2 regions of the Marinococcus sp. LNSP9103-4 genome follow, and region 1 is predicted to be linked to the other one. Evidence: predicted binding sites of a transcription regulator. Region 1 holds the regulator's gene; the other holds the start of a gene.
The links. The regulator NrdR, encoded in region 1, represses ribonucleotide reductase genes. The targets are predictions, from matches to a motif close to AACACNATATATNGTGTT.
Positions count from the first base shown of each region.

Region 2: the regulator NrdR is predicted to act here: its motif matches at 1,600-1,617, upstream of nrdI (class Ib ribonucleoside-diphosphate reductase assembly flavoprotein NrdI).

Region 1 is NZ_JBQLIA010000003.1:50,353-53,769, forward strand. It holds gene ACTRXG_RS02970 (glyceraldehyde-3-phosphate dehydrogenase) at 1-475, shown strand, start outside; gene speD (adenosylmethionine decarboxylase) at 850-1,233, shown strand; gene nrdR (transcriptional regulator NrdR) at 1,405-1,884, shown strand; gene ACTRXG_RS02985 (replication initiation and membrane attachment family protein) at 1,901-3,304, shown strand; gene dnaI (primosomal protein DnaI) at 3,323-3,417, shown strand, end outside.
Region 2 is NZ_JBQLIA010000026.1:11,773-15,189, forward strand. It holds gene nrdE (class 1b ribonucleoside-diphosphate reductase subunit alpha) at 1-1,143, opposite strand, end outside; gene nrdI (class Ib ribonucleoside-diphosphate reductase assembly flavoprotein NrdI) at 1,148-1,543, opposite strand; gene ACTRXG_RS14415 (redoxin domain-containing protein) at 1,985-2,602, opposite strand; gene ACTRXG_RS14420 (PepSY domain-containing protein) at 2,650-3,264, opposite strand.

The DNA of each region.
Region 1 (3,417 bases):
CAATATGGATAATCCCCACAAGGATTTGCGCCGGGCGAGAGCCTGCGGCCAGTCGATTATCCCGACGTCTACCGGAGCAGCTAAAGCTCTTTCAGAGGTGATTCCTTCCATGGAGGGAAAAATGAATGGTATGGCTCTCCGGGTGCCAACGCCGAACGTATCGCTGGTGGATATGGTAATTGACATGAAGCGTCCGGTAACAGAGGAAGAAATCAATCAAACGCTAAAAACGGCTTCAGAACAGAAGTTAAAAGGAATTATTTCCTACTGCGAGGACCCGCTCGTATCAACAGATTTTAATGGAAACGAAAATTCATCTATTATAGATGCGCTCTCCACCATGGTCATTAACGACCGCCAGGTTAAAGTGCTTGCATGGTACGATAATGAGTGGGGCTACTCCTGCCGGGTAGTGGATCTGGTAAAAATGGTCGGAGAACCAGCTGTCGGCTACTCCTCCGTCGCTTCGTTTTAAAAATCGTTAATGTGGGAAAGCGTCCCGTAAGTGGGGCGCTTTTTTGTTTATCCTCTATGGGGAATTATATACAGAAGTTATGGATTAAATACAGGCATTAAAGCCCTGGATCAAAGCTTTAAAGATGCTGCATGTGAAAACTGGTTGCAAATTGCAAATAAACATCGTATACTGAATTTCGTGCCTGTGCGTCCTTGAATTTGACGGCAGAAATGCACAGTTTTCAGGCGTATACAGGTATACTAGCGGTTACTGTAAGGGTTAGTGCCAAATCGGACTAACTTTCCCCCAGAGTAGCCTTTAAAACGTGACGGGCCGATAAAAATACAGCGACCTAATGATGTAATAAAAAGAAACAAAGGGGGAAACGTACCATGGAAACAATGGGACGCCATGTCATCTCCGAGCTCTGGGGTTGTGACGAAGAAACTTTAAACAATGTAAATGCAATCGAACGTATCTTTGTAAACGCCGCTTTAAAAGCAGGCGCTGAAATAAGAGAAGTGATTTTTCATAAATTTGCACCGCAGGGTGTAAGCGGAGTAGTCATCATTTCAGAATCGCATTTAACGATTCACAGCTTTCCGGAACACGGCTATGCAAGCATCGATGTGTATACTTGCGGAGACCATATTGATCCGAACACGGCGGCTAAATATATTGCCGGATCACTCGGTGCCGAAGCGGAAGAAACAATAGAAATCCCCCGCGGTACAGGCCCTATCCGTGTAGAGCGCCCGGAAGCGAATGCCCTATAATACGCATACGAACACCGTTTAAGCACAGGTAGCTGCTTGAACGGTTTTTTATTGCCTGCAGTACAAGGGATTCAAAGAAATACACAAATTGTCATCCTCCCGCCAGGAGCGAATGTGATATGATAGAACCAATAAAAATAGAGACCGCCCATCAAATTGGAGATGATAATAATGAAATGCCCTGTATGCTACTCCAATGGCACACGTGTATTGGATTCGAGGCCGAGCAATGAAGGCCGTTCCATCCGGCGCCGGCGTCAGTGTGATACGTGCCACCACCGCTTCACTACATTTGAAATTGTAGAAGAACTGCCGCTTGTCGTAGTGAAAAAAAATGGGAACCGGGAGGAATTCAGCCGGGAAAAAATGCTGAGAGGCTTGATCAGAGCCTGTGAAAAGCGGCCAATCCCAATGGAAACGCTCGAGGGCATCGTTTCGAGGGTGGAAAATAAACTGCGGGAAGAAGGACGAACAGAAGTGAAAAGCGAGGAAGCCGGGGAGCTTGTCATGGAAGAGCTAGCGGATATTGATGAAATCGCTTATGTCCGTTTTGCTTCTGTTTACCGGCAGTTTCGTGATATAAATGTATTCATCAATGAATTAAAAGAACTGATTGATAAAGAAAATAAAGAAGATTCATCAAAATCATAAAAAGGAGGGCGGCGCTTTGAGTCTGCATTGGATGGAAGTAAAACCGGTGGATGGGTACTATGTTCGCACAAGTAAAGAATTCAGCGAGAGCACGGATAAAACGATGTCTATGCTCTACCAGCCGTTAGTCGGAAGCAAAGCGATCGCTCTCTACCAGACTCTGCAGAATAAGCTTGAAAAAGACTGCTATGAAAGCTCCGAAGCAACCCATCATGAACTGATGGCTTTTTTGCAGATGCCTTTAAATGAGATTTACGCTGCCCGCCGCCTGCTTGAAGGCATCGGGCTTCTCAGGGTTTATGAACTCGAAACACACTCACAGGATAAAACATTTGTTTATGATATCCAGCCGCCTATGTCGCCGCGGGCTTTTTTTCAGGACGATGTGCTAAGCGTATTTTTATATAACCGCCTTGGGAAAAGCAAATACATTCAGCTGCGCCAGCGTTTTGGCATTTCGGCTGTGCCTGAAGGAGCAGAAGAAATTACGGCTTCGTTCAATGAAGTATTTGCTTCCCTGCATGCGTCGGAAATGGCTTCCGAGCCGCCTCCGGCAGATGAAGGAACAGAATTTGTCGGTGGCAGTGAGCCGTCGCGCCTGCAGCTTGAGGAGAATGGATTCGACATGGAACTGCTAAAAGCTTCGCTCCCTTCCTTTCTCGACAGCTCGCGGCTGTTAACACCTTCGCTGCAGCAGACCGTCCGCCGGCTTGCTTTTGTGTATCAGCTATCGCCGATTGATATGGGAAAAGTGATTCAGGAGTCCCTATCAGCAGACGATGAAGTAAATATAGAAGACCTGCGTAAAAAGGCAAAAAATCATTACCGTATGGAGCACGGAGCAGCCCCGCCTGCGCTCGGGAACCGTACAGAAAGTCAGGAGCCGGCACCGGCAAAGGGCCGCCCGGTGTCTGAACAGGAGCAAATGAAGCAGTTTTATGAACAGACGTCCCCCGTGACATTTCTTCGTTCGGTGGCCGAAGGAGCAACTGTGCCGGAGTCGGATATTCATCTCGTGGAGGAGCTTTTATTCAGCTACCGTTTATCCCCGGGAGTTGTGAACGTGTTGACAGATTACGTGATGAAGAAAAATAATATGAAATTAAGCAAAGCACTTGTGTATAAAATTGCCGGCCAGTGGACAAGAAAAAAAGTACATACCGTAGAGGATGCCATGAAGCTTGCAAAGGAAGAACACAAGCAGGCCCAGGAACGCCAGGCACCTAAAAACAATTATACGAATAAGCGGTCTCAGGGCTACGTCCGAAACGATAAGCTGCCTAAGTGGCTGGAAAAAGAAGAGCAGGCAGAGAATAAACCGGCAGAAGGTGAAAATTCCACGCAGGAGGAGCAGCTGTCGAAGGAAAGAGAGCGCTTTGAAGAAATGCTTAAGGAACGACGGGAAAGAGCAAACCGTTAAAAGAAAGGAGGCGGCTGGATGGATTCGATCGGATCCTCGTTGAACAGATGGATGGATAAGGATTGGAAGGAACGGATGGCCAGACTTGAAAAAGAAGTGTTTGCCTATCCGGG
Region 2 (3,417 bases), on a different contig from region 1:
GTAATCCGTATAGCTTGATACCTCAGACGCCTGGAGGACTTCAGAGCAAAGGTTGGAGAATTTTACTTTGGACACGTTATTCAGCGCGTGCGCCCGGTTGACGTTATCCTGAAACATCAGGTAAGGGTATCCGGATTCGGACCGGAGAATCGCCAGCTTTTCAAGCATGCGGCGGGCATTGACCTTGTCTTTTTTCACGCGGTCGTCCTCGACGAGCTTGTCGTACATTTCGCTCATATCCATTTCATCAAGATGTTCACCGTACGCCCGGTACACTGTGTGCGGATAGAACAGATACATATCTTTATCCTGGCGGGCGAGCTCAACGAATTTATCCGGAATCACGACTCCGATTGATAATGTTTTAACACGCACGTCTTCATCGGCCGAAATTTTCTTTGAATCCAGGAAGTCGTGAATATCCCGGTGAAAAATATTTAAATATGCCGCGCCGGAGCCCTGGCGCTGCCCCATCTGATCTGCATAACGAAAAGCATTGTCGAGCAGCTTCATTACGCCGACGACACCTTTTGTCGCGTTTTCCACATCCTTAATGGCTTCGCCCTTTGCCCGGAGCTTCGATAAGTTCAGTGACACACCGCCGCCTACCTTGGACAGCTGCATGGAGATATCGACAGCCCGGGAGATATCATTTAAAGAGTCGTTTACTTCCAGCAGGAAGCAGCTGACTAATTCTCCGCGCCGTTTTCTGCCGGCATTCAGGAACGTCGGGGTGCTCGGCTGATAATCCTGGCTCATCATCATTTCTGCAAACTGCTCAGCTTTTTCTGCGTTTCCATTGCCGAAATAAAGGGCCACAACAGCCACCCGGTCTTCAAAACGCTCAAGGATCATTTTCTGATCATTGGTTTTCAGCGCATAATCATTGTAAAATTTAAACGCGCTCATGAATGACGGAAAACGGAATTTCTTTTCATAGCACAGGTTGTAGACGCGCTCAATTTCTTCAAATGAATACGCCTCGAGGAATTCTTTTTCATAAAAGTCATTTTCGAGCAGGTAGTCGAGCTTTTCTTTCAGATCGTGAAAGAAAACAGTGTGCTGATTGACGTATTGAATAAAGTATTGATAGACGGCTTCTTTGTCTTTTTCAAATTGAAAGGACCCGTCCTTTTGGAACATAATCTCATTGTTTAACTGGATCCAGTCGGTGGTTTGTGTTTGTTGCAACTTTCATCGCCTCCTCTGCGAAAATGGACACATCGTTTTTTGTTCCGCTTAGTTCGAATTTATGGAGTATGGGAACGTTGTAGTTCACTGCAATCTGATTGGCGCTTTTGGCGAAATTGTCTCCCCATACTTTGTTTCCACTCGATGCTACAGCAAGAAGCTGCTCTGCATGTTCTTCGAGAAATGCTTCGGTGGATTCCGGGATATTTCCAAACCCCTTCGTATAGGTGATAAGGATAAACGGTTCATCGATTTGTTCCGCTTCATTCAGACTGTACACCCGGTCAAACGGGATTTTTTCCGCAAAACGCTTCACGTTGCCCGTCATAGAATCAAAAATGATCGGTATCATCGAATCCCCTCCTTACTTTCTAAAATGCACGAATGTCTGTACACTTTTACTATACCACTACTATATATGGTGTAATCTTCTTTTTCAACATACATGATATAGATATTTTTCGTTCCATCCTCTTGACAATTAAAATCTCTGCCATACTTCCTTATACTCCTCGATTCTACCCTTAAAATTGTGCACATTTTCTGACAGAAAAAATTTCAGTAAGTAAGACCTGCTTCTATATCTAGTCGTTTATAAAAACTGCCAGTGTCTGTACTACTACATACAGACATGCATTTAGTCCAGCTCTCTATTTACAGCGGGCTAATTTTCGGTAAATTCTTGATACTTTCAGTGTACAGAAAAAAATTTACCACGCATTATTTCAAACAAAAGCAGCCCGCGCTTACGCCGGCTGCTTCTCCATATTTCATCACCTTTTCAGGCGGGGTTTTATCTTTCTTTTAATTGAATTAGCTCGTTGACGATCCAGTAGGGGTCCGGCCGGGCGGCTTCCCAGACAGAAACTGCCACGGTGCCGTCCTGATCGATCACATACGTTACGTCTGCAGGGCAGTACGAATGATATCCGGCATGGCGCAGGGCCGCTTTAACCTCCGGGACGTCCTGAAGCAGGTGATCCCGGCAGGAGATGCACGCATTATACCAGGAGGCTGCCACAGCATTTGTGTCTGCAAGCACCTTTCCTGTAAAAGACATGTGCTGCAGCTCTCCCTGAAGGGCGGATACCTGCCCGCTGGCAGCTACTACGATCTGGGCTCCCATCTGCCGAAGCAGCGGGGAAGCCTCCTGATAGCTTCGCAGCCGTTCTGTTTCTACATGTATCCAGCCGCCAAAACAGAAGAGAAGCACTACCGGACCCTGGAGGAGCAGCTGGTTTAACGTAACATTTTCCCCGTCCATGCCGGGCAGTGAGAATGCCGGTGCGCTCTCTCCTATTCTGAGTCCAGGGCAGAATCCCGGCCGTTTTTCCTGGTGCCATTCGTTCCATAAGATGCTTTTTGCCCGGTGCAGCTGTGAATGCAGCACCTTTTCCCTCAGTAGTGCCATTCCTGGAAGACTCCTTTCGGACCCCGTTCATCTGTTGGTGTTAGTCTTTAATTGTCGTTATCGTCATCGTCGTTGTTATCATCATCGTCATCTTCAATATCTCTGGAAGCGATCGTACCGTCTGTATCATTTATGAAGAAATCGCCTTCCTGTTCGTTCGTTTCCAACGAAAGGTCGTACCCGTTCTCTTCACGGTCCAGCTCCCATTCATTCAGCTCTCCGGAAACTTCGCCCATCCCCGAAGCCACAATATCTTCTAAACTGGCGCTGTCCCCGTCCTGGATCAGCGGTTCTTCATTATCTTTATCATCATCGGTTTCTTTTTCAGTCACATTGCCGGAGAACGCTCCTACTTCAACATCGTATTCTTGTTCGCCTTCGAGCTCCACATCGTATTTCTGATCTTCCATATCCAGTTCCAGCTCAACCGCCTGACCGCCCGTTTCTTCCTCAGCAATCAGTACAGCTTCATCGGCAGTAATTTTTTCCTCCCCAGAGCTGCTGTTGTTTTCGTTACTTTCTGCGGCTGTTTCTTCTGAAGATTTGTTTGAAGAGGTTTCTGCTTCCACGCCACTATTCATGGTCGTGTAAGCTCCTGCACCAATAACTGCACCAAGCGCCGTGACCCCCGCCAGACTGCCTGCAAGTACTTTCCCTTTCATGGTCATTTCCCCCTTTATTTGTTGTTACACCTTTACTATAGAGGCCCGACATGAGAATATCCCTACAAGAAAATGAGAAATTGATGAGAAATACATGAACGACTCATAACAAGTAAAAAGACAAAAAAAAGCCACCTGGAATCATCCAGGCAG